Regions from separate parts of the Paenibacillus lacisediminis genome, predicted to be linked through region 1. Evidence: riboswitches for the same ligand, from Rfam matches in the RefSeq annotation. Region 1 holds a riboswitch; each other region holds the start of a gene.
What was found. Region 1 has a riboswitch for cyclic di-GMP ahead of ACLD72_RS18430 (chemotaxis protein CheW). Riboswitches for the same ligand answer to the same signal wherever they lie in the genome.
Positions count from the first base shown of each region.

Region 2: it holds a riboswitch for cyclic di-GMP, as region 1 does, so the genes downstream of both, ACLD72_RS02850 (transglutaminase-like domain-containing protein) here and ACLD72_RS18430 (chemotaxis protein CheW) in region 1, are expected to answer to the same signal.
Region 3: it holds a riboswitch for cyclic di-GMP, as region 1 does, so the genes downstream of both, ACLD72_RS11945 (methyl-accepting chemotaxis protein) here and ACLD72_RS18430 (chemotaxis protein CheW) in region 1, are expected to answer to the same signal.
Region 4: it holds a riboswitch for cyclic di-GMP, as region 1 does, so the genes downstream of both, ACLD72_RS17905 (polysaccharide deacetylase family protein) here and ACLD72_RS18430 (chemotaxis protein CheW) in region 1, are expected to answer to the same signal.

Region 1 is NZ_JBKIAX020000009.1:148,314-154,278, reverse strand. Features, by position in the region: gene ACLD72_RS18435 (WIAG-tail domain) at 1-2,252, shown strand, start outside; cyclic di-GMP riboswitch class I at 2,512-2,600, shown strand; gene ACLD72_RS18430 (chemotaxis protein CheW) at 2,736-4,922, shown strand; gene ACLD72_RS18425 (chemotaxis protein CheW) at 4,958-5,452, shown strand; gene ACLD72_RS18420 (methyl-accepting chemotaxis protein) at 5,481-5,965, shown strand, end outside.
Region 2 is NZ_JBKIAX020000001.1:657,796-663,760, reverse strand. Features, by position in the region: gene ACLD72_RS02860 (collagen binding domain-containing protein) at 1-843, opposite strand, end outside; gene ACLD72_RS02855 (response regulator) at 1,121-2,260, opposite strand; gene ACLD72_RS02850 (transglutaminase-like domain-containing protein) at 2,387-3,193, opposite strand; cyclic di-GMP riboswitch class I at 3,210-3,291, opposite strand; gene ACLD72_RS02845 (MFS transporter) at 3,373-4,737, opposite strand; gene ACLD72_RS02840 (LysR family transcriptional regulator) at 4,864-5,754, shown strand; gene splB (spore photoproduct lyase) at 5,785-5,965, opposite strand, start outside.
Region 3 is NZ_JBKIAX020000005.1:168,858-174,822, reverse strand. Features, by position in the region: gene spoVAE (stage V sporulation protein AE) at 1-20, opposite strand, end outside; gene spoVAD (stage V sporulation protein AD) at 17-1,039, opposite strand; gene spoVAC (stage V sporulation protein AC) at 1,039-1,539, opposite strand; gene ACLD72_RS11950 (M42 family metallopeptidase) at 2,019-3,092, shown strand; cyclic di-GMP riboswitch class I at 3,725-3,814, shown strand; gene ACLD72_RS11945 (methyl-accepting chemotaxis protein) at 4,020-5,285, shown strand; gene ACLD72_RS11940 (GAF domain-containing protein) at 5,303-5,734, shown strand; gene ACLD72_RS11935 (thiamine pyrophosphate-binding protein) at 5,755-5,965, shown strand, end outside.
Region 4 is NZ_JBKIAX020000008.1:313,191-319,155, reverse strand. Features, by position in the region: gene ACLD72_RS17915 (glycosyltransferase family 2 protein) at 1-1,449, opposite strand, end outside; gene ACLD72_RS17910 (nucleotide sugar dehydrogenase) at 1,477-2,799, opposite strand; gene ACLD72_RS17905 (polysaccharide deacetylase family protein) at 2,860-4,356, opposite strand; cyclic di-GMP riboswitch class I at 4,428-4,517, opposite strand; gene ACLD72_RS17900 (NCS2 family permease) at 4,720-5,965, opposite strand, start outside.

The DNA of each region.
Region 1 (5,965 bases):
AGAGCGCCCATCTGGCCCCTGAGTCCGTCCGGTCGCAGCATCTGGCAGAGGCCAGTATAGAGGGGCGGCATATTGAGGAGGCGGCGATCGCCTCGCGCCACCTTGCCGAGGAGTCGGTGCAGGGCGCTCATCTGGCCGCTGAAGCCGTCCGGTCGCAGCATCTGGCGGAGGCTAGCGTAGAGGGGCGGCATATCGGGGAAGCGGCGATCGCCTCGCGTCATCTTGCGCCCGCAGTGATCGAGAGTGCGCACCTGTCGGCCGAATTACGCAGAAACGGGCTGCTGCCGGACAAAGGGATCGACGGGGAGGATATTCACCCCTTATCGATAGACCGGTCGCATCTTCAGTCCGGAGCCGTGGACGGCGACGTGCTGGCCGAGGAGTCGGTTGGCGGCGAGCATCTGCAGCAGGGAGCGGTGCAAAGCGGGCATCTCACCGCCGAGTCGGTGCGGAGCGCCCATCTGGCCGCAGAGGCCGTACAGGCGCAGCATCTGGCGAAAGAGAGCGTAGAAGGGCGGCATATCGAGGAAGCGGCGATCGCATCTCGCCACCTTGCCGCCGAGTCGGTGCGGAGCGCCCATCTGGCCGCAGAGGCCGTACAGGCGCAGCATCTGGCGAAAGAGAGCGTGGAAGGGCGGCATATCGAGGAAGCGGCGATCGCCTCGCGCCACATCGGCCCCGAGTCGATCGATGTCCGGCATCTGTCGGCCGAACTGCAGCGAAATGGGTTGCTGCCGGAAAAAGGAATCGACGGGGAGGATATTCACCCGCTGTCGATAGGCCGGGAGCATCTTCAGCCCGGAGTCGTGGACGGCGAGGTGCTGGCCGAGGAGTCGGTTGGCGGCGAGCATCTGCAGCAGGGAGCGGTGCAAAGCGGGCATCTCGCCGCCGAGTCGGTGCAGAGCGCCCATCTGGCCGCTGAGGCCGTACAGGCGCAGCATCTGGCGAAAAAGAGCGTAGAAGGGCGGCATATCGAGGAAGCGGCGATCGCCTCGCGTCACATCGGCCCCGAGTCGATCGATGTCTGGCATTTGTCGGCTGAATTGCAGCGCAGCGGGCTGCTGCCGGAAGACGGAATCGAGGGTAAGGATATTCACCCGTTGTCGATAGGCCGGGAGCATCTTCAGGCCGGAGCTGTGGATGGCGAGGTGCTGGCCGGGGGTGCGGTTGGCGGTGAGCATCTGCGGCGTGGAGCAGTGCAAGGCGGGCATCTCGCCGCCGAGTCGGTGCAGAGCACTCATTTGGCCCCCGAGTCCATCCAGGCGCTGCATCTGGCAAAGGAGAGCGTAGAAGGCCGGCATATCGAAGAAGCGGCGATCGCCTCGCGCCACATCAGCCCCGAGTCGATCGATGTCCGGCATCTGTCGGCCGAACTGCAGCGAAATGGGTTGCTGCCGGAAAAAGGAATCGACGGGGAGGATATTCACCCGCTGTCGATAGGCCGGTCGCATCTTCAGCCCGGAGCTGTGGACGACGAGGTGCTGGCCGAGGGAGCGGTCGGCGGCGAGCATCTGCAGCGGGAAGCGGTGCAAAGCGGGCATCTCGCCCCCGAGTCAGTGCAGAGCACTCATTTGGCCCCCGAGTCCGTCCGGGCGCTGCATCTGGCGAAGGAGAGCGTAGAAGGGCGGCATATCGAGGAAGCGGCGATCACATCCCGCCACATCGGCCCCGAGTCGATTGATGTTTGGCATTTGTCGGCAGAATTGCAGCGCAGCGGGCTGCTGCCGGAAAAAGGGATCGACGGGGAGGACATTCAGCCATTATCGATAGATCGGGTACATCTTCAGGCCGGTGTTGTGGACGCCGACATTCTGGCCGAGGAGTCCGTCGGCAGCGAACATCTGCAGCGGGGAGCGGTGCAAGGCGGGCATCTTGCCAACGCGGCAGTCGGCAGCGCACAGCTTGCAGATGAAGCGGTTGCCTCGCGCCACCTGAAAACCGGTGCGGTTGGTGCAGAGCACCTTGCCTTTACTCCGGTTCAGACGCTGCTGGACCAGCCGGCCAAACAGCAGTTTGGAATGTCAGCGTTTTTGTTGCCGCGCGATGAGGTCGAAACGCAAATTACGGTTGAATTTGAAGAACCGTTTGCCAGTCCCAACTTTGTTATCGTCGCGATGACGAACCATTCGGCTTTTTACGCCACGTTAAGCGAACAAACGCAGGATTCGGCCGTCATCACGATTTCCAGGCTGAAGGAAAGCCATATTCACTATGGCTTCGTCATGTGGATTGCCATCGGAAGCACGCTTTAGCGACTAGAAAAGATAAGGTTGAAACAGGGCCGCCGAACAAAACTCGGCGGCTTTTGCCGTGACTGCCGGGCGGGGATTCATCCCTGCCGGTGCCCGGAACTGCGTCGAATTACCCAAGGGATAGCCGTGATTCCGGCTCGGAAACCGCTGCATACTTCGTCGGTCAATCGGGCTTGCTCACGGCTCAAACCGGCTGTTTTTTTAGTATTTACACAATCTGCTCAGGCGTGTTAGTATGAAACCAACTAAAAAATAGCAAAGACTAGAAGGGCAAACTTGCCGAAAGACAAGGACGCAAAGCCACGGGCCTAAAGTACCAGTAACAGCTACGGCAGCCGGGTTTCTATAGTTAGATAGGCGTCCTCTCTTTCTTCGGGTTCTCTTTCTTCGCTAGAAGGTTTATGAAGAAGGAGTTTTTTTATGCCCGGAATTTGTCGAAAAAACATAAACAGTGTCGAATTATGCAAAACGGGGAGATAGTTTATGGCAGAACAAGAGAATAGCGATCCGTTATTAGAGGTCTATCTTCACGAAAATTCGCAGCTGCTCGAGCAGTTGGAACAGATCATCCTGGAATGCGAAGAGCTTAACGCTTTTCCGTCCGCCGCCATCCACGACATTTTCCGCATTATGCACACGATCAAAGGCTCCTCTACGATGATGAATTTCGATAACATCGCGGCTTTGTCGCACATCATGGAAGATCTGTTTGCGTTTATCCGCGAACATCAGCCCCGTTTGGCCGATTGCACGGCATTGTCCGAGCTGGTGCTGCAGGGGGGCGATTTCATTAAGCTTGAGCTGTATAAGATCAGGCAGGGCGATTCCCCCGACGGGGACGCATCTTCGCTCAAAAGCAGCATTACCGGATATTTGGAGGAACTCAAAGCCGCACAGGATGCCGGGCCGGCTGTTTCCCCTCTTGAAGACCTCGAGACTGGCAAACGTCAGGACGCTGAGGTTTCCGCCCCCGACGCTCATTTAAAAGCCGTTCTTTATTTCGATGACGATTACAACATGGAAAATGTTCGGGCATATCAAGTCGTTCACAGCCTGCAGGAAATGACCGAGCATTTCGCCTACTGGCCCGAGGACATTGCCGAAAATCCGGAAACAGCCTCGCTTATTAGAGAGCAGGGCTTCCAAATCCTGTTCCGGAACGGCGAATCTGCGGACACGGTAGCTTCTTACCTGTCGCAGGCGCCATCCTTAAAGCATTTGGAAATTATCGATTTGCCGGAACAAAGCCGGGCCGAGCCGGAGGCTGAGACGGCCGCCGCGGCAGAGACGCTCCGGCCGATACCTGAAGCGGAAGCACGTACAGGAGAGTCTACGGCGGCACTTTCTCCAAAGCACGAAGCAGCGCTTTCTACAGATCCTGCGCCAGCCTCCCCTTCCGAGCCGGGCGCCGCCGCCCCCTCCCCGGTGCCGGGAGCGGCTGCCCGCACTCCGCAGCCGCCGGAGGCCAAAATGCAGGATAACGCCAGAGCTAATGCCTCGCAGCACTCCAGCTTCATCAGCGTGAATTTGGCCAAGCTCGACGAGTTGATGGACCTGGTCGGCGAACTCGTCATCGCCGAATCGATGGTCACGCAAAACCCGGAATTGGCCGGACTGGAGCTTGAACAGTTTCAGAAGGCCGCCCGGCATTTACGGAAGATCACCGGCGAAATCCAGGACAAGGTCATGTCGATTCGCATGGTACCGCTGGTTAATACGTTTCAAAAGATGAACCGCATCGTACGGGATATGTGCAAAAAACAGGATAAGTCGGTCCGGCTGGAGCTGCTTGGCGAGGATACGGAAGTGGACAAAAACATCATCGAGCATATCTCCGATCCGATCATGCACCTTGTGCGAAACGCGATAGACCACGGTATCGAGACTCCAGGGGAACGCATAAAGGCTGGCAAGGAGGAATCCGCGACGCTGACCCTTGAAGCGAAAAACGTCGGGAGTGAGGTGTTCATCATCGTACGCGACGACGGCCGGGGGCTGAACAAAGCGAAAATTTTGCAGCGCGCCCGCGAGCGGCAAATGCTGTTCAAGGACGAGTCGGAGATGAGCGATCGCGAGATTTACAATTTGATCTTTCTGCCCGGCTTCTCCACGAAAGAGGTCATTACCGAATTCAGCGGGCGCGGGGTCGGCATGGATGTCGTGATGCGTAATATCGAAAGCGTCGGCGGCAATGTGTCGGTGGACAGCGCGGCGGGTGAAGGAACAACGATTACGATCCGCATTCCGCTGACCCTGGCGATTATCGACGGCATGAACGTGAAGGTGGGGATGGCGAGATATACGATCCCGACGACGGCGATCAAGGAATCGTTCCGCGCCGCCCCCGGCAGCGTGGTCACCGATCCCGACGGCAACGAAATGGTCATGGTGCGCGGGCAGTGCTACGGCGTACTGCGCCTTTACGAACGGTATAAGGTCAAGACTGAGATTACCGCGATGGAAGACGGCATTTTGATCATGGTGGAACAGGACGGCACTCCGTTTTGCATTTTTGCCGATGAATTGATCGGGCAGCAGCAGGTTGTGGTCAAGAGCTTGCCGGCGTATATCCGCAAAATCCGGAACATCGGGGGCTTGGCCGGCTGCACGATGCTCGGGGACGGAAGCATCAGCCTGATCCTCGATGTCGGGGGACTCGTCAAGGCGTAGGCATCATAGGACATCCAAGCAAAGGAGAACGAGACATGGCGAATCAAGAGGCAAGCCTGCCGCTGGAGCAGGACGACGACACGCAGAAAGGGAAGTTTCTCACGTTTATGATCGGGAGCGACGTTTACGGCATCGAAATCAAATACGTCACCGAAATCATCGGCATCCAGGCGATTACCGAGGTGCCGGAGCTGCCGGAGCATATCCGCGGCATCATCAATTTGCGGGGCAAAATCATTCCGGTCATGGACGTGAGGCTGCGCTTCAAAAAGCCGTTCCGGGAGTATAACGACCGGACCTGCATCATTGTCGTGGATATGAAGGACATTTCGATCGGGCTGATCGTCGACAGCGTCGCCGAGGTCGTAACGATTGCGGAAGAGGATATCGTTCCTCCGCCGGAAATCAAAAACGGCAACCAGCAAGGTTTTATCAAAGGGGTGGGGAAAGTAGGCGGTGAGGTCAAACTGCTGCTGGACGGCGACAAGCTGCTTCATCATGATGAAGCCGAAAATTTAAGTCAACTGTAAGGAAATACCACAACGGGGGTTATGGAAAATGATGAAGCTAACGATCAAAGCAAGATTAATCCTGTCCTTTAGCTTTTTGGTGCTTTCTCTTGTCGGCCTTGGCGTCTACTCGATCAACTCGGTCAACAAGGTCAATTTGCAGTCCACGATCATCAGCGAAAATTGGCTGCCGGCGATGGATTCGGCCCATTCGATGAACACGCACACGTCCGATTACCGGATCACCGAATTACGGATCGTACTTGCGGCCAACAATCCCCAAGAGTTGAATGAGATGAAAGATCGTTTAAGCACCGAAGGGGGAGAGCTGCAAGAGCTGATCGCCGGCTATGAGCAGAAACTCCAAGACGACGAGGACACCCGGCTGTTCAACACCTTCAAACAGGATTGGACCAGTTATTTGCAAGTCAGCAATCAAATGGTCGGATTGATCGATCAGCATAAAGTGGATGAGGCGTTGGAAATTTTGCGCGGAGAATCCAGAACGTTATTCGATCAGGCTTCGAACTCTTT
Region 2 (5,965 bases), on a different contig from region 1:
GCCCGGATTGACCAGGTTCCCCAAATCCGGTTCCCTGTCGACATTCGGAAGCAGCTCGTAAACCCTGATCGAGCTTTCTTCCAGCTTCAAGCCCGGCGGAATCACGTCGGACACGGCCGCATTGTCGATCTTGTCGAGCGAGGTGTTGACGTCGATCGTCCAGGCGATGGATTTGTCCTTATCGGCAACCCCGGTCTTTTTCAGGAGCGATCCGTCCTTCGGCCCGAGCTTGATCATAACATTCTGCTCTCCGCCCTGGATCGGGAAAGCAATCGGCAAATCTGCTCTGCCCTTGATCTCTTCGCTAAGCACCGTATTAACCTTAAAAGTGCCCCAGACTCGCGAATTGTCGACGCTTTCGTTGAACACGATCTTCACATCGCCGTTCGTGCCAACCGTAAAATCGGCGATTGAACTGCCGTCGTCAATCGTCAACTTGCCTTTTACCTCGTTGAAGATTTTAAATTTCTGGGGAATTTTGAATTCAAATGTGCTGCCGTCCGTGTAGCCATGCCCATCCGGCAGCTCCCATCCGTATTCGATGCTGACAGCGTCTCCCAATTTGGAACGCTGCTGATTGTCGGGATTGTAAACCGCGTCGATTACCGTCCCCTTCGCATCCTTAACGAGAACTCCCGTAATGATGCTGTCTACATTTTCAGCCGCAGCCGCAGCCGCATCTGCAGGGGCAGCCAGTCCATACGTTGCATCGGTCGCACTGTACGCAGCCTCTCCACCTGAAGCTTCATCCGGATTTGCGCTGACCTGCGCCGCCCCCATACCAAAGACGCCTTGCAAGAACAGCGCGCCGGCCATGAGTAAAGCCATCCATTTTTTCTTCATACTTTGAGAGCACTCCCTCCTTATACCAAAAATTTTTCTTTTAAAATATATCTTGATTTTTTTCCAATTCCCTCCTCGTCCATATCATATAATTGGGCGACGCTCCCATCTTAATCTGCCGTTCTGAACAAATTCTCAACAAATTATAAAAAATGCTCGGTAGAACTATGATTTTTTTAATAGATTCCGTATCCCCATCACAAAACGTGTTCGATCCGCTGCTCAAAAAAGAACCCGGCCAGCGGCCGGGCAATATTGTCTATTCAAGCAGGCGGCATCAGCGTACCTGTCCCGCTTCCTCTGCAAACTGTCTGTACCATTCCGTTATGTAATGGCTGGGCTCCACATTCAGCTCCTCTTTCAGCACGGTTGCCAGCTCGCGGTACTGACGGTGCACCATGGCAAAGTTCTGCTGAAGTGCGAATATTTTCATCAGGGCAAAATAAGGCGCCTCCTCCTGGGGATGAAGAGTGCAGATGTTTTGATAGAAGGCCCCCGCCTTCTCCCAAAGCTCTTGCCCGAGATACCAATCGGCGATCGCCAGCGCAGTGTGAAGCCAGATGGCTTTGAGCCGCTGGCGCTCGCTCTCCGTCCACCAATAATCGTATTCTTGCAGATAATCTCCGGTGTAGATTTTCATCGCCTCCAGGTAAGCGTCCAGCGAAGCGCCGGATACGGGCGGCAGCGCAGCCAGTTTGGCTTCCCATTCGTCGATGTCCAAGCGGACTTGATGGGTATTTAGGATGTAACCCTCCATCGCGTTCACAATTTGAAAATGATCTCCGTAGGGCTTGAGTGTTTTCCGAATATGATACACGGCCGTATATAATTGCGAGTTAACCTTTTCCGTTTCGTATTCCGGCCACAACACATCGATCAAAGTCGACTTCCGGACTAGCCTTCCCCGGTGCTGCAGGAGATAAAGAAACAACTCCTGTGCCTTTGTCGTGCGCCACTGCAGAAGAGCCGGCTGCCCCTGCCGAGCCTCCACCGTAACCTGTTTGAACAAGCAAATTTTTACAACCTGTTCGGAAGCGGTGACGTCCTCCTGTCCCGCTTTCAACCGCACCTGAATCCGGTCCACGGTTTTGGCCAGGCGTTCGGCTCTGATCGGCTTGAGCAGATAATCCAGTGCGTTTAACTCAAAAGCTTTGATGGCATATTCATTGTACGCCGTGACAAAAACGATATGTATCTCCGGTTTCGATTCCAAAATCCGTGCCGCCAATTCAATGCCGTTGATTTCCGGCAGGCTGATGTCCAAAAACAGCACATCCACACGCTCCCGGAGAATTTCGCTCATCCCCTTGACGGGGTCGGTAAATTTCCCGATAATCTCCACGTCGGCCAGCTTCATCAGCAGCCGCTCCATATAATTCAAGGCCAGCCGTTCATCATCCACAAGTATTACTCTCATTAGAGCCAGACTCCCCCGCTTGGATACTCTTCCCTTCAATAAGAAGATAGCATATCCCACCCAAACAAAGAAGCCTTGAACAAACGTTCAAGGCTCTTTTTTCTATTCGGCTGTTCATGATTTGGCTTAGTAATACTTGTCCGCCTTATATTTAGAGGCGTCCTTGATCATAGTAAACGCGGTCGTTGTCCCCTTCCAGCCGGCATCGGCCGTCGTGTCGATGACCACCCAGCGTCCGTTCACAAAAACTTCATTCCAGGCGTGATACGTCTTCACATAATCGGAAGATCCCATCGCCAGCTTGGCCGGAACCCCAACACTGCGCAGCATCCCCGCAAACAGAGAGGAGAAGCCATAGCAGATGTCTTTCTTGACAGTCAAAGTGCGTTCGATATCCGGCAAATAATCCGAAGAAGCGGTGAACGCCAGACTGTCGTCATATTTGATATTGCTAATCATGTAATTATAAATAGCCTTCACCTTGTCTTCATCGGTAGCCGCGTCTTTCGTCAGCTCCGCCGCCTTCTTCACCGCCAAGCCGTCTATATCCCAATTCACATTTTGCGTCGAATTCAGATAAACCGGCGTCTCATCCTGCAAGCTGAGCTTCACCGTATCCTTGTGCACAAGGCGGTACGTGGTCCCTTTAATCTGTTCCAACAGGCTTATCGTGTAATCCCCGTTGCCCATTTGCAGCGGAAACGTCTCCTCTTTGGCACCGTACGTCAGATTATAGGTATACTTGTTTTTTCCGTTCTCGATCAACAGCTTGGTCTTGATTTTCGGCTTCACGTCGTAATGGATGCTGATCGCTCCCATGGACAGGTTGTCCTTACCCAGCCAGCCCTCAAGTTCGGCTCCCCGCACCTCCGCTCCGCCAAATCCGGCAAACAAGAGTACAAGGGCTATCGTTACAAACTTCAATTTACGCATAAAAAATAAAACCCCCTTCGGTAACTGGCTGCCAGCAAAAAAATACAGGCCCTGTAGCTTTGCGTCCCTGCCTTTCGACAGGTTTGCCATTTTCGTGTAAAGTTTTATATCTTTCTTTATCTCTATCGGAAGCACAGGCGTCATTTGTTAGCCCTATAAGACAAAAAAATCTAAAATTTTTATATTTTTTGTGCGACATTTTGTGAAAAGTAAAAATAATAAAAAAGTACCATCATCACCACCAAAGCGGCGAGAATGAGATAGATATTACTGTACGCGCCGGAATTTACAAACGGGTTTAGCGGGTTCCAACGCACGCTTCCGCCTTGATCCACAGCCTTGCTGTAGACGCTGGCCGCCACCGCGCCGGAAAGAAAGTTCGACATCGACAGCAGCCCCATGCCGACCCCGGTCTGTTCCTTGGTCAGCGTCCGCGAAATCGTGCCTGTCAAGGCGATTTGCATAAACATCTGACCGACGTTGCCAAAGATTAATAATACGGCAATCATAGGGACCGCCGCTCCCGCGAAGATCGAGATCAGAGTAAAGCAAACCAGCAGCAACATGGACGCGGTGCAAAACACAAACGGGTTGCCCTTGGCATCCGCCAGCTTGCCTCCAGTTCTGCCCAGAACAGCCGACACCGCCGCCCCCGGAACCATAGCGAAGCCAATCCAGCCCGAGTCCAGCCCGTTGACATCCGCCAACAGCTGCGGAGACAGGAACGGGAGTGCATAACCAATCCCCATCGCCAGTATGGACATGAGCAGCCCCAGGGAATAACTTCTGTTGCGGAAAAGCTGCGGATCGACGAACGGATGAGCCGCCGTCCGATTGCGGATGGCAAACAGCAAGAATAAGAGCAAACTGCCCAGATAAAACATCATTCGGCCATAAGTAACGCCCAGCAGCAGCAAGGCTACCGCGCCGCCCAGCAGACCGGCCCCCAGCCAATCGACTCTGGCGTATTTGGGCGCCTGCTCGCTTAAATAACGGCGGTAAAACGGCAAGGTAACAAGCATCAGCATCGGAATGCAAAACAGCCAACGCCAATCGACCAGACTGACGATCAACGCCGAAACGACCGGTCCGATCGCCCCCCCGACAGCCAGTCCGGTTGCCGTGATTCCGAGCGCGTACCCGCGGCGTTCGGGCGGAAAGTGGCGGACAGGAATGATCATCGCCGCCGCCGGAATGACCGCCGCTCCCGCCGCCTGCAAAACCCGCCCGGCCAGCACCATCCAAAACGCCTGGGCGGCAAGCCCGGCGAGCGAGCCCAGACAAAACACGGCCAAACCAAATGTGATTAAATTTTTGAACTTGAATACGTCGGCCAATTTCCCGTAGATGACCGATCCGATCGCATAGATCAGCATATAAATAGTGGCTACCCAGCTGACCTGCGCCACGGATAATTGGAACTCGCTTTTAATTTCCGGCAGGACGATATTAAACATCGTGGCGCTCATCGACGAAAGCACCATCGTAAATGCCAAAATACGAATCAGCTTTTCGGCCGATTCTCCCTCTGTCTGCTTTCTCATAACAAATCATGCCTCCTCAAAAACCTTTGCTATGAGTTATTTTATAATTGCATATTGATAATTAAAAATATATATTTAATTATAAAATCATATACTACAGTATATTAATGAAAAGGAATGACTAGTATGGAACTGCTGCAGCTGCAATATTTTCAGACGGTCGCCCGCTTGGAGCATATGACGAAAGCCGCGCAGGAGCTTCACATCGCCCAGCCCGCGCTGAGCAAAACGATCGCCCGGCTGGAACAAGATTTGGGCGTGCCGCTGTTTGACCGGCAGAACCGGCAAATCCGGCTCAACCACTTCGGCAGGACGTTTTTGAAGAAAGTGGAAATCGCACTGAACGTACTTGAGGAAGGACGCAAGGAAGTCGCCGATCTGGCGGGGACGGAGCGGGGGAGCATTCGTCTGGCAACGAACAACCTGGGCCGGATTACTTCCGCTTTGAGCGCTTATCGCGTGGAACACCCGGAAGTGAATTTTCGTATTTTGCAAACTTCGCCAGCTTCCACAGAGGAGTTGGTGGATTTGCTGGAAAATGGCGAGGTGGACCTGTGTTTTACCGCTGCCTCCATCGATCATCCCGACATCCGCGAACAAAAGGTGTTGGACGCCGAGGTGTTTTTGGCCGTGCCGCCCGGGCATCCTTTGGAACGAAGCAGCAGCATCCGCCTTGAGGAGGTCGCGGACGAGCCGTTTATCGAATATAAAGCCGGCCACCCGTTCCGGAAAATAAACAGCTCGTTTTGCCGCGAAGCGGGCATTTCGCCGAACATCGTTTGCGAGGTGGACGAACCGTCCGCTTTGGGCAGCCTGGTACAGGCCGGGCTTGGCGTGGCGTTCGTGCCCGCGTGCCGCAAAGACGAGCTGCCGCCTTATAAAATGCTGCGGATCGAAAGCCCAGTATGCCGGCGCGTCTTCCGGATCGCCTGGCTGGAGCGGCGCTATCTCCCGAAGGCGGCCCGCAGCTTCGGCCGGTTTTTGAGCGAATATTATGCGGAGCTTCAGGCGCCGTAAGCTGCGCCGCCATGCCCCGCCGTCAAGCAATCAAGTAAAGTACTCCAGCTTCGCTTTCGGAAAAAATTGTTTCATATATTCAAACAGATGGGTTTTCAAATCCTCCTCTTCCTCTTTCGGATAAATATATTTGCCGATGCCGTATTTACCCCATTTGTACCTGCGTTTTTCTTCGTCCAGTTCCAGCTTGGTCATCGGGTAATTTTTCTCG
Region 3 (5,965 bases), on a different contig from region 1:
AACGCCCATACATAAATCATGATTCGTTGTCCTCCTTTTCCAAAGCGACCGCATGGGCAATGCATGGAATGCTCTCCCCCTGCTGATAAGATAGCGGGGACAAAAGCGCTCCGGTGGCAACGACCAGTACGCGGTTTAGCTCCTTGTTTTTTAATTTTTGCAAAATCGAACCGTAGGTAACCACGGCAGAACACCCGCAGCCGCTGCCTCCGGCCATGACGAAAGGCTGTTTGTCGCGGTCGTAGATCATCAGCCCGCAATCGTTAAATTCCGTTTTGTCCATCCGGACGCCGTCTTTAGCCAGAATATCCTGGACGATAGCATGTCCGACCGACGCAAGGTCCCCGGTGACGATCAAATCATAATCCTCCGGTCCCCGCCCGGTATCGCGGAAATGGGAAACGAGCGTATCCGCGGCCGCGGGCGCCATCGCTGCTCCCATGTTAAACGGGTCTTTCACGCCGAGGTCCTGAATGCGGCCAATCGTGGCATGCGTGACCCGCGGTCCTTTTCCCTCAGAAGACACGATAGCGCACCCCGACCCGGTTATCGTATATTGGGCCGTTGCCGGCTTCTGCGAGCCGTATTCCGTCGGATAACGGAACTGCTTCTCCACCGTGCAGTTATGGCTCGCCGTGCCGGCCATCACGTATCGTCCGGCTCCGCTATCGGCAATCAGCGCGGCCAGCGCCAAACTCTCCATGGAGGTGGAGCAGGCGCCAAAGACGCCGAGATACGGGGCGGCGATGGCCCTGGCCGCAAAGGTGGCGGAAATGATCTGATTCATCAAATCACCGCCAACAAAGCAGGACAGTTCTTCCCGGGCGATGCCCGCGTTGACCAGAGCCAGGGCGGAGGCATGCTCGAGCAGCTTGCGTTCGGCTTTCTCCCACGTCTTCTCGTCGATTTCCAAATTGTCGTACACGAAATCAAAGGTACCGCCCAGCGGTCCGCCTCCTTCCTCAGGACCCACGACCGTGGCCGCCCCAACGATGGCCGGTTTGGATCGGAACTCCCATGTTTGTGCGCCGATAAGCATCAGTGGCCTCCCTCCAAACCGAAAATCGCATAAATCATCCCTACGACGAAAGCGGCCACCACGCCAAACACGACCACCGATCCTGCCAGCTTGAACATATTGGCCCCTACGCCAAGCACCAGCCCTTCCGCTCGGGATTCGATGGCGGAGGAGCACATCGAGTTGGCGAAGCCCGTTACGGGAACAGCGGTGCCTGCCCCGGCCCATTGCGCGATTTTATCGTACACCCCAAGCGAGGTGAGAATGACGGAAATCAAAATCAGCACGGCGACGGTCGGGCTGCTCGCTTCCCTGGAAGTCATCCCGGCAAACGTCATGAACAACTGCTGGATACCTTGTCCGACTAGGCAAATGAAACCGCCGACCAGAAAAGCTTTAAGGCAATTGCCCCAAATGTTCGGCTTTGGCTTATGCCCATCGGCAACCTGCTTGTACTCCTCTTCCGTCAGCAGCAGATGGTTCAGCTTTACCCGGGCGCCCGGTTTACTTTTTGTTGGCAAACGGTATCCCTCCTTTTTCTGCTCATGCCTTATAAGCACGGTATATTCATTATTTGTCAGTACCCGGCTTGTTATGTTTGGTAAATCATCCATAGCGCAGCGGAAACAAAACAAAACCCGCCCAAGATCGCTTAGGCGGGTTCGGGACACCGGGCATTGGGTTAAAATGATTAGCGTAGTCAACGGAACTGGCGTCCAAGGCGTCCTATTTGTTTTTAAAAAAGAAGTAGAAGAATGATGACCAACAGGATAAAAAGAAGACAGATCAACAGCCAATCCATGGAGCGGCGTTCCATTTTGTTGCCTCCCTTATTTGGCCCCTTGCTTGCTGCAGTATATGCATCGCTAAGGGTTTGGTGCTTGGCCCGGCGGCAAAAGAACAGGCCTTTTCAGGCGCGTGGACAATCGGAACAAGGTAGTTCATACTAAGTAAAGAGCGTTCGATCTTGCCATTTACAGGAAAAAAGGAGAGGAACAAGATGAATGAAAAAACGCAGCAGCTGTTTAAACAGCTGACCGAATTTCCGGCAGCTCCCGGGTTTGAGCGGGAGCTGCGCGCTTTCGTTAAGGATAAAATATCCCTTTATACAGAGGAGTTCGTTCAGGACCGGCTTGGCAGTTTGTTTGGGGTTCTGCGCGGCGATGAGCAGGGTCCGCGGGTTATGGTCGCCGGGCATTTTGACGAGGTAGGTTTCATCACTACCGGCATCAGCGATAACGGGATGGTGTATTTTCAACCGCTCGGGGGTTGGTGGAGCCAGGCGGTATTGGCGCAGCGCCTGCAGATCATTACGCCGAAAGGGAAAATCGTCGGCGTGGTCGGATCGACGCCTCCCCACCTGCTGGATGAAGCCCAGCGCAGCAAGCCGGTCGACTTAAAATCGATGTACCTGGATATCGGTGCCGACAGCCGCGAGGAAGCGGAAGCAGCCGGCGTGCAAATCGGGCAGCAAATTTTGCCGATTTGCGAATTTATGCCGCTCGTCAACCCGAAAAAAATCATGGCCAAGGCCTGGGATAACCGGTACGGCGTCGGTCTGGCGATCGAGCTGTTGGAAGCTTTGCATGGGGAAAAACTGCCCAACGTGTTGTACTGCGGAGCCAATGTACAGGAGGAGCTGGGCACGCGGGGAGCCCGCACGGCGGCCAATCTGATCCAGCCGGACATCTTTTTTGCGCTGGACGCCAGCGCGGCAGGCGATATGACCGGCGACAAACGCGCCTTCGGCAAGCTGGGCGAAGGCGCGCTGCTGCGGGTATTCGACCCGACGATGCTGACGCACCGGGGGCTGGTGGAATACATCCGGGACACGGCGGACACGCACCGCATCAAATACCAATATTTTGTGTCTACGGGCGGAACCGACGCCGGCCCGGTACATTTGAGCGGCATCGGCGTGCCTTCGGGCGTGATCGGCATCTGCTCGCGGTACATCCACACCTCGTCGTCCATCATCCATACCGACGACTACGCGGCCGCCAAGGAGCTGCTGATCCGGCTGGTCAAAGGGCTTGACCGCACTACGCTGGCCACCATCCTGGAACAGAGCTAGTAGAACGGTCGAAGCGCTGCTTTACCTAACGCTTGGCTGGCAGGCGAACTTCTTGTTTGACTTGACCATCCGTCCGGCGAGCTTTATTTTCGCTTAATCAAGCCGATGAGCTCCCCGCCGCATCCTAACGGACCGGAGTGCCGCTATTTCGGCAAAATCGCGGGCTTTTTGAACTTAACGGACACCAGAGACCTTATTGGGCATATAAAGGCGCTTTTTTAGTCATTTTCGCGCAAATAAGAGCTCTCTGGTCCGTTAGAAATTGAAACTCCGCTTTTCAGGGCAAATAAGGTCGCTCAGGTCCGTTAGCCGCTACGGGGTTGCGGTGGGTTCACGGTTGCGGTGGTTCTACGTCAGAGGACAACCAGCCGTATATGGCAGGTCAGCTATCAATGCTTCGAATCTAAAAATGGGATATATAGTTCTTTTATCCCATCAATCCCATATTTTCCCTCCACATCTAGAACCATGGACACCCACCTCTAGTCCCCTATTTTTGAAAATTTTTTGAATTTACCGAAAAATTTTATGAAAAATCAAGACCTGCCCTCCGATATAAGTATTATATTCCTAAATTTGTGGGAGCGCCGCGACCTCAATCTCCCATCATTCACAAACAAATACAAGGAATAAGATGTAAATCGCAAACCTGTCCGAAAGGCAGGGACGCAAAGCCACGGGTCTAAAATTCTTAACGGAATCATGACCGCCGGGATGCCAACCTTATGCTGAACCTTGGGCTTGTTGGCCGCCGGACTTTCTTCGCGAAAGTTCTTTTTTTTGGCTTCATTTGGGCTTTGGGGCTGGTTACATCGTCGCGGCAAGTTACGGGCAAGGAGGGGACCTGCTTCCAAAAAGTAAAAACGGCGAAACACGGAAAACGGCAGCTGCTAAGGGAAATAGAGTGACGGCAAAGGAGTAAGTAACTTGAAATTATCACATTTCGGTAAAGGCTTAGCCCGCAAATTGTTGTTGCTGGTTGCCGGACCGCTTGCGGTGCTGGCGATCGTGCTCGTTCTGGTCTTCTATCTGCTTGGGCTGATGAACGGCTGGAGCGCCGTGCTGATGATGGTTCTGTTTGCCTTGATAAGCGCGGGGGAAGCCGTGCTGATTGCCCGCCTGCTCGACAAATCGGTCCAAAAAATGGCCGAGCGGACCAAAGCTATGGCAGAAGGCAATTTAGCTTTTGACGGCGACGTGCAGATGACGGACGAGTTCGGCGAGCTGGCCGGCCACCTGAAGCTTATCGGCGTCCAATTAAGGGAAGCGGCCGGGCATATGCAGGATATGTCGGCCAAGGTAGCCGATACGTCGCGGAATTTAACGGGCAATATGGAGTTTTGCAACGACCTTGTTGTAGGGGTGACGGAATCAATCAAAATGATTTCCGAAGGAAGCGAGCAGCTTGTCGAAAGCGCGCGGAACAACCACCTGATGCTGGAAGAAGTCGGAAAAGGCATGGAGCACATCGCCCTGTCATCGCAAGGGGTCGCGGAGGAAGCGACTGAGGCCGCGGCTCAGGCGAATGCGGGCAATGAAGGCATCGACCGCCTGGTTGACCAAATGAGCAAAATTTACGAAACCACGGTCGCTTCGTCGGAAACCGTAAACCAACTCGGCGAGCGAACGGAGGAAATCGACAAAGTCACTCTGCTGATCTCGGAAATCTCCAGCCAAATCAATCTGCTGGCGCTCAACGCGGCTATCGAGGCCGCAAGAGCGGGCGAATACGGCAGAGGATTCGCGGTGGTTGCAGGCGAAATCCGCAAGCTTGCCGAGCAGTCAGCGGCATCGGCCAAGGATATCGCCGAGATGGCCGGACATATCCGAACAGGCTCCGATCAATCGATCGAAGCGATGAAACGGGTCATGACCGAGGTCGAGACCGGAAGCATCCTCGTTACCTCTGCCGGCGACTCCTTCCAGCAAATCGTGCATTTGGCCGAGCAAGTGTCCACCCGAGTTCAGGAGGTTTCCGCGGTTACGCAGCAGATCAGCGCAAGCACGGAACAAATCATGGACTCCGTAAAACAAACGCTCGAGATTACCGAGGTCAATCTGGCCGGGACCAAAGAGATCATGGCTTGCTCGGAAGAACAGTTGACCGCCATGGAAGAAACGCTCGAATCTTCCAAGCAGCTTGAGACGGAAGCGGATAAACTGAAGTCCCTATTAAACAGATATTCAATCTAGCGGCGAGGAGGATGGGCATGGAGCGATTAGCTTTGCTGTTTGATGCGCTGGAGCGCCTGACCGGCGTGGCCGATATCGCCTATCACGAAATCAGGGAAGGCCGCTTGAATCCGGTGTTGAAAACGAAAACGGATCACCTTGGCGTAGAGCGCTGGAAAAGCGTACATGCGCAAAATCCGGTCTATATCGAACATGACCGTCTGCTTCGCGAACTGCTGGCCCATCCTGAAACGGCGGTGGTCCAGGACGTCAAAAATGATCCTCGATCGGCGGATGAGTTTTTCCTGTTCGGGATCGACAGCATCATGGTTATTCCCGTCATGCAGGATGGAGCGGTACAAGGCATTGTCGTCGTCGCCTCGATAGGCAAGCTGCACTTTTTCTCCGCGGAGGAGATCGAACGTGCGGAAGCACTGGTGAACGAATACAGAGATGCGTTTCAACTCTAGGACAAGGAGACATCCGGAATATGAACATAGCCGAAGCCATACTCAAGTATTTGAAGGAAACCGGAGTGGATTATATTTTTGGGATTCCGGCAGGAATCATCGGTCCGATTTATGATGCGTTGATCGATGTCGATATGAAGCCGATCATTACGAAAAACGAAGCCGGTGCGGCTTATATGGCGGCGAGGTATGCCAGCTCCTCCGGGAAGCTGGCCGTTTGCGCCGGCGCCG
Region 4 (5,965 bases), on a different contig from region 1:
GAAAACATCCAGCTTGGACGGCACGATGGTGGAGCAAATCGCGTTGTCCTGATACCCCGTCCGATGGGAGCGGAGAATGAAGTTGGTCATGCTGCGGTCATCGCCGAACGTTGCCGGTTGACCAAGAAACTTCTGGTTTAACCAGTCGTCCGCGTATTTGAGCACCAGCTCTTTCCGATAACATGACAGCGGACCGGACAGGCAGGTGACGCTGTCGAACCAGGATTCCGCCGCTTTCATGATGCGAAACGCGATATAATATCGAACCGTCTGCAGCTTCGTAATCGAATTCGTATATTTGTTTTCCACATCCGTACGTCCGGCCACCCCGCCCATCTTCGGATCTTGAAACGGCTGCACGAGGTGAAGGATAGCGTCCGGCTCCAAAAAGCTGTCCGAATCCACGAACACGACTAAATCATGTTTGGCCATCTCTACACCTTTGACCAAAGCGACCCGTTTGCCCCCGTTCTCCGGCAAAACGACCAGCCGGAGGCGATTCCGAATGTCAAAGCGCTTCGCTTCCTTATGCAGGCGCTCGACGATCTCATTAATCCGCTCCACCGATCTGTCGGTCGAACGGTCGTCCACAACGATCACTTCCAGCTTGTCGATCGGATACTCCTGATTGATGCAGCTGAGAACGGTGCGTTGAATCCATTGCTCTTCATTAAAACAAGGGATAATGATCGACACGCCCGGCGTGTAATCCGGGTTGACCGGCACGTTGCGGTACAAGGCCCCGAAAAAATACCGGGTAAGCAAAAATACGGCCGCCGTAAGGCTGTATAAATAAAGGAGGATATTGTATTTGAAATAGATGATGCTTTCGACGCGCATCAGCAAAATGATCGTCATCGCGACGAACAGCAATCCGCTCGCCGTATAAACGGAGTAACCCCAGCGCCTTTTCTGAAAGTAATTGTAAAGACTGCTTTCAAAAGCAAGCGCGGCCATCGGTTTCTCCCCGTCCGGCGTTTCACGGGTAAACCGGCGGATGACCGTCGCTTTTATTTTTACCCTAGACTCAAAACCCTCCGGCATCGTCCCCGGCGGAATGTTGAAGCGCAGCTCGAACACGTCGCCCTCTCGGCACGTTTCGGCATCGCCTGGCTCCAGCTCCACCAAAATCCCCGTTGAAGAAATATCCGCGGCCATTCCGCGTATCCCGGACTTTGCGCCCGCTTTCTTCCCCGCTTTTTTACCGTCCCCCTGGGGGAACAAGGTAACGGGGAAATCGGCCTCATAACGCAGGCTGAGCAGACGGGGCAGCTTACTGTCGGCAGCGGTACCGTCCACCTCGTCATTTAACCGGAATCCGCCTCTGCGGTCCAACGCCTTGCGGATATTCTCCGGGTCTGGGACATGGGCAAGTAATCGCCGGTCTGCCTTGGGCGTGGAGAGCACTTCAACCGGCTGTTTTTGTTGGTTCTTTTTTCTCAAGTTCATTGCCCCTTAACGTATAAGATCGGGCCTTTAAAGGCTCCAGTAGTGGTAGCCCGCCGCTTCAAAATCGCCTTTAGCAAAAACCGCCTTAACATCGACAAACACTTTGCTCTTGTCCGCCCCGAACAACTGGTCGTAATCCTCCCGGCTCATGCCGAGGAATTCGCTGTGAGGCACAGCCAGTACCACCACGTTCAAATCCCGCAAATCGGACAAATTTGCCAGCTCCAGTCCGTGCTCTTCATACACAAGCTGCGGGTCCACCCACGGATCATAGACAAGCGGCTGGATATCATATTCCTGCAATTCCTCGATAATATCCGTAACCTTCGTATTGCGAAAGTCAGGGCAGTCCTCCTTATAAGCCAGGCCCAGAATGCCTACTTTCACATCCGATAAATCTTTCCGCAGGCGCATCAGCAGCTTCACGATGCTGCGGGCGACATACTTGCCCATCCCGTCGTTGATGCGCCGTCCCGCGGAAATGATTTTCGAGTGATACCCCGCATCTTCTGCTTTATACGTTAAATAGTAAGGATCAATGCTAATGCAGTGACCGCCGACCAGCCCCGGGGTGAATTTGAGGAAATTCCATTTGGTTCCCGCCGCGGCCAACACCGCTTTCGTGTCGATCTCCATCCGGTGAAACAGCATGGAAAGTTCGTTCATAAAGGCGATGTTGATGTCGCGTTGGGCGTTTTCAATCACTTTGGCCGCCTCGGCCACACGGATGCTCTCGGCCCGGTAAACTCCCGCCTCGATCACTAGCTCGTAAACCTTCGCCACAAGGCCAAGCGTCTGCTCGTCCATGCCGGAAACGATTTTCACGATGTTCTCGAGCCGGTGAACCTGATCGCCCGGATTGATCCGTTCGGGGGAATAGCCGACTTTAAAGTCAATCCCGTATGTAAGCCCCGACTCCGCCTCAAGGATCGGTACGCACACTTCCTCGGTGACGCCGGGATAAACCGTTGACTCGTATACGACCACCGAGCCGGGGCGCAAATGTTTGCCGACCATGGCACTGGCGTTCTTGACGTAAGTGAGGTCCGGCACTTTATCATTTTGAACCGGGGTAGGTACGGCCAGAATGTAAAACGATGCCTCCCCCAGCCTTGTCTCATCCGCAGTGAAGTCAATCCCGCTCGCCCCAATCGCCTGGGCTCCCACATCGCCAGTGGGATCTTTTCCCGCCTGGTAATCGGCTATTTTCCGAGGATTCAAGTCAAATCCGATCACGTTTGCTTTCCGGGCAAATGCGACCGCCAGCGGCAAGCCGACATACCCTAGTCCAACGACAGCCAGCTTGGCCGTCCGCTTCGCAATGTTTGTGTATAACTGATCCAAATCCATAAGTTCAACTCCGTTCATTTCCCCTTGAGTATTCATAGATGCTAAGTAAGCGTCCGTTCTTTATTTCATCCCGTACAGCTCGTCCAGAAGCACAAAGGAATAACCCCGCCGCTTCAACTGGTCGATCACTTCCGGCAAAGCCTCCAGTGTATGGATACCGTCAAGCATATGCAGCAAAATAACGCTGCCGTTGGTCGTCTGATGCAGCACCCCGTTTAAAATGTACTGAGCGTCATGGTCGGAATTCCAGTCCAGGGTAGTCACATCGTACAAAGCGATCGTCTTATACCCCGTGGCCGCGATCACCTTGGCCGTTTCTTTGTTGATCTCCCCGGTTGGAGGTCTGAACAACATCGCCGGCTGCTGTTGAATCGCCTCGGTGATGACGCGGTGCGCCTTGACCACTTCCTCCTGCAGCTCATCGGGCGGTATTTGCGTAATTACGGGATGAGTGTAGGTATGATTGGCGACAAGATGGCCTTCTTCAACAATCGCTCGAGCCAGGTTCGGGTTGTTCTCCACGCCGTTCGCCCGCAGAAAAAAGGTCGCTTTAACGTCATGATCCGACAGAACTTTCAACAGACGGGTGACGGTCAAATCACTGCCCCAATCGTCAAAGGTCAGGGCAACGACCTTTTTGCCGTGCGAGTTCCATTTGGCGATATCTTTGGCGTTATAAATCAGATTATAGTCCGCCTGCTTGTAATCGGGGTTGATCCGGGCGGCATCGTATCCCGAAATCTGCTCCAGCGGCTTCCGCTCCCCTCCGTCTTGCACCAGCTTTGCGAGCGGCACCAGCTTATAGCTCACTTCGTTCGCCGCATCCGCAATATAGGAAATGGAGGATACCACCTCGGGATTCACGTCCGTATTTAGCGCAATAATGCCGCCGCGGCTAATGTACTTCCGTATGTAATCGCCGATTTCCTTGGCGCTTTGCATGTCGCTGTCTTTCGGGTTAATGTTGTAGGAAACGACAGCCTGCAGTCCGGTTTGCGCCGCCACCAGGCGGACATCGTCGCTTATGCGGGCCCCCCGGGTCCGGACAAACTGCGGCGTCTTACCTGTAGCGTCAGCAATCAATCCGTTGGTACGGTTGATTTCTTTATAGATTTCTTCATAGCTTAAGGTCGTTAAGTCGGCGCGCGTCAACGTATTGTTTTCCACCTCGTGACCACGGCTGACCAATTCCTTGACGAGATCAGGCTCCTCGGCCACCCGCATGCCCGGGACAAAAAACGTCGCCTTGATTTGGTACTTGTCCAGCTCATCCAGCAAACGCATGATCGTCTCGCGATCGCCCAACCCGTCAAACGTTAGGGAAAGTTCTTTTTTGGCTGTGTATACAAAAGACAAAGCTTTGCTCGGTTCTCCGGTATACCGGGTAATTGGCTGCTGCTGTGATGAAACGGTCTGAACACCGGAAAGGGAAGAAGTCCCATCCCCGTTGTCCGCCTGCGGATTGGCCCGGCTGCAGCCGGCCACCCAAAACGCAAGCAGGGCTATGGCGATACCGATCCGTACGGCACGGGCCCCTTGTCCTCCAAGCGATATCATGAGTTCACCTTCTTCTTGAAAGTTAATTTTTACCAATCAAAACACTGAAAATAAAAAAACCGCCATTCCTGCATGGCGGCCGGACAATCATAGCGCTGCTTGCACGCTTTAGACTCCAAACTTTGCGTCCTATCCTTTCGAATAGTTTGCCTTTAACTTCGTTTCATTTAATTATTTAAATTTATTATAATCGACTCCCGCTGGAAATCAATCCATTGTTTATGAAAAAAAGCGGATTCACAAAAAAATATTCGGGATTTTAGCCCCAGCTCCTTCCATGTCCAATTTCCTAAAAATAGAGCTAAAAAACAAGGGTGCCTGCTCCTTTCGGAGCGGACACCCTTGTTGGCCGAGATAATCCCGTTATTCGGTACCAAGGAAAATGTAGCGGGCCAGTACAAGAACCACCAGCACCCACATCAGCCAATGAATTTTGACTTTGTTTTTGCTGAACAGATTGTTGAATCCGCCCAGAATGACATAAGAGACTAAACCGGCGGCGATCCCGTTGGCGATGCTTCCGGTAAAAGGCATCAATACGATCGTCAAAAACGCCGGGAATGCATGCAAGAACTCATCCCACTCGATCGATTTGACCTGGCCGATCATCAGCACGCCGACGATAATCAGCGCCGGAGCCGTTGCCGCACTGGGCACAACACCGGCTAGCGGAGCGATGAACAGCGCCAGGAGGAACAAAATCCCCGTCGTTACCGAAGTGAGCCCGGTGCGTCCGCCTTCGGCCACACCAGCGGTGCTCTCTACATAGGAAGTGATCGTGCTGGTGCCAAGAAACGCGCCCGCGCTGACGCCAACCGCATCCACCAGCATCGCCTTGCCGATTTTTTTCTCGCCTTCTTCTTTGTTTTTCATCAAGCCGGCGCGGGTGGCCGTGCCGACCAAAGTGCCGAACGTATCAAACAATTCAACGAACGTGAATACAAAAACAATTTCAAACAGTCCCAGATGCAAAGCCGCGCCCAAATCGAGCTGGCCTACCGCAAGGTTGTCGAAAGCGGGCAGCCAGCTGGCGCCGGAAAGTCCGGAAACGTTGGTGACGCCCATCGGAATGCCGATTATGGTCGTGGCGATAATCCCGATCAACAGCGCTCCTTTGACCCGCAGCGACATCAAAATGGCAATCAAAATCAAGCCGATCAACGTTAATTGGACATCGGGGCTATGGACGAAATCGCCCAGCGTGAAGTTGATGCTGCTGCCGGGAACCGTGGCGGACGTGTCCGTTACCCCCGACAGATTGGCGCCGATCAGGTTGCTCATCTTCAAACCGAGGCTGGCCACAAACAGGCCGATGCCAACCGTGATGGCCGCCTTAATGCTCTGCGGCACGGCGACCAGCAGCAGCTGGCGCACCTTCGTCACCGTCAGAATCAGAAAAATGATACCGGAAATAAATACCGCGCCAAGCGCCGCCTGCCAAGTGATAGCCCCACCCGAGCTAAGCACCACGGTCATGAAGTAGGCGTTCAGCCCCATGCCCGGTGCCAGCGCGATCGGGATGTTGACGAACAATCCCATAAGAATCGTGATCAGCCCGGCACCAACCGTGGTGGCGAAAAATACCCCATCCACCGGAATGCCTGCTCCG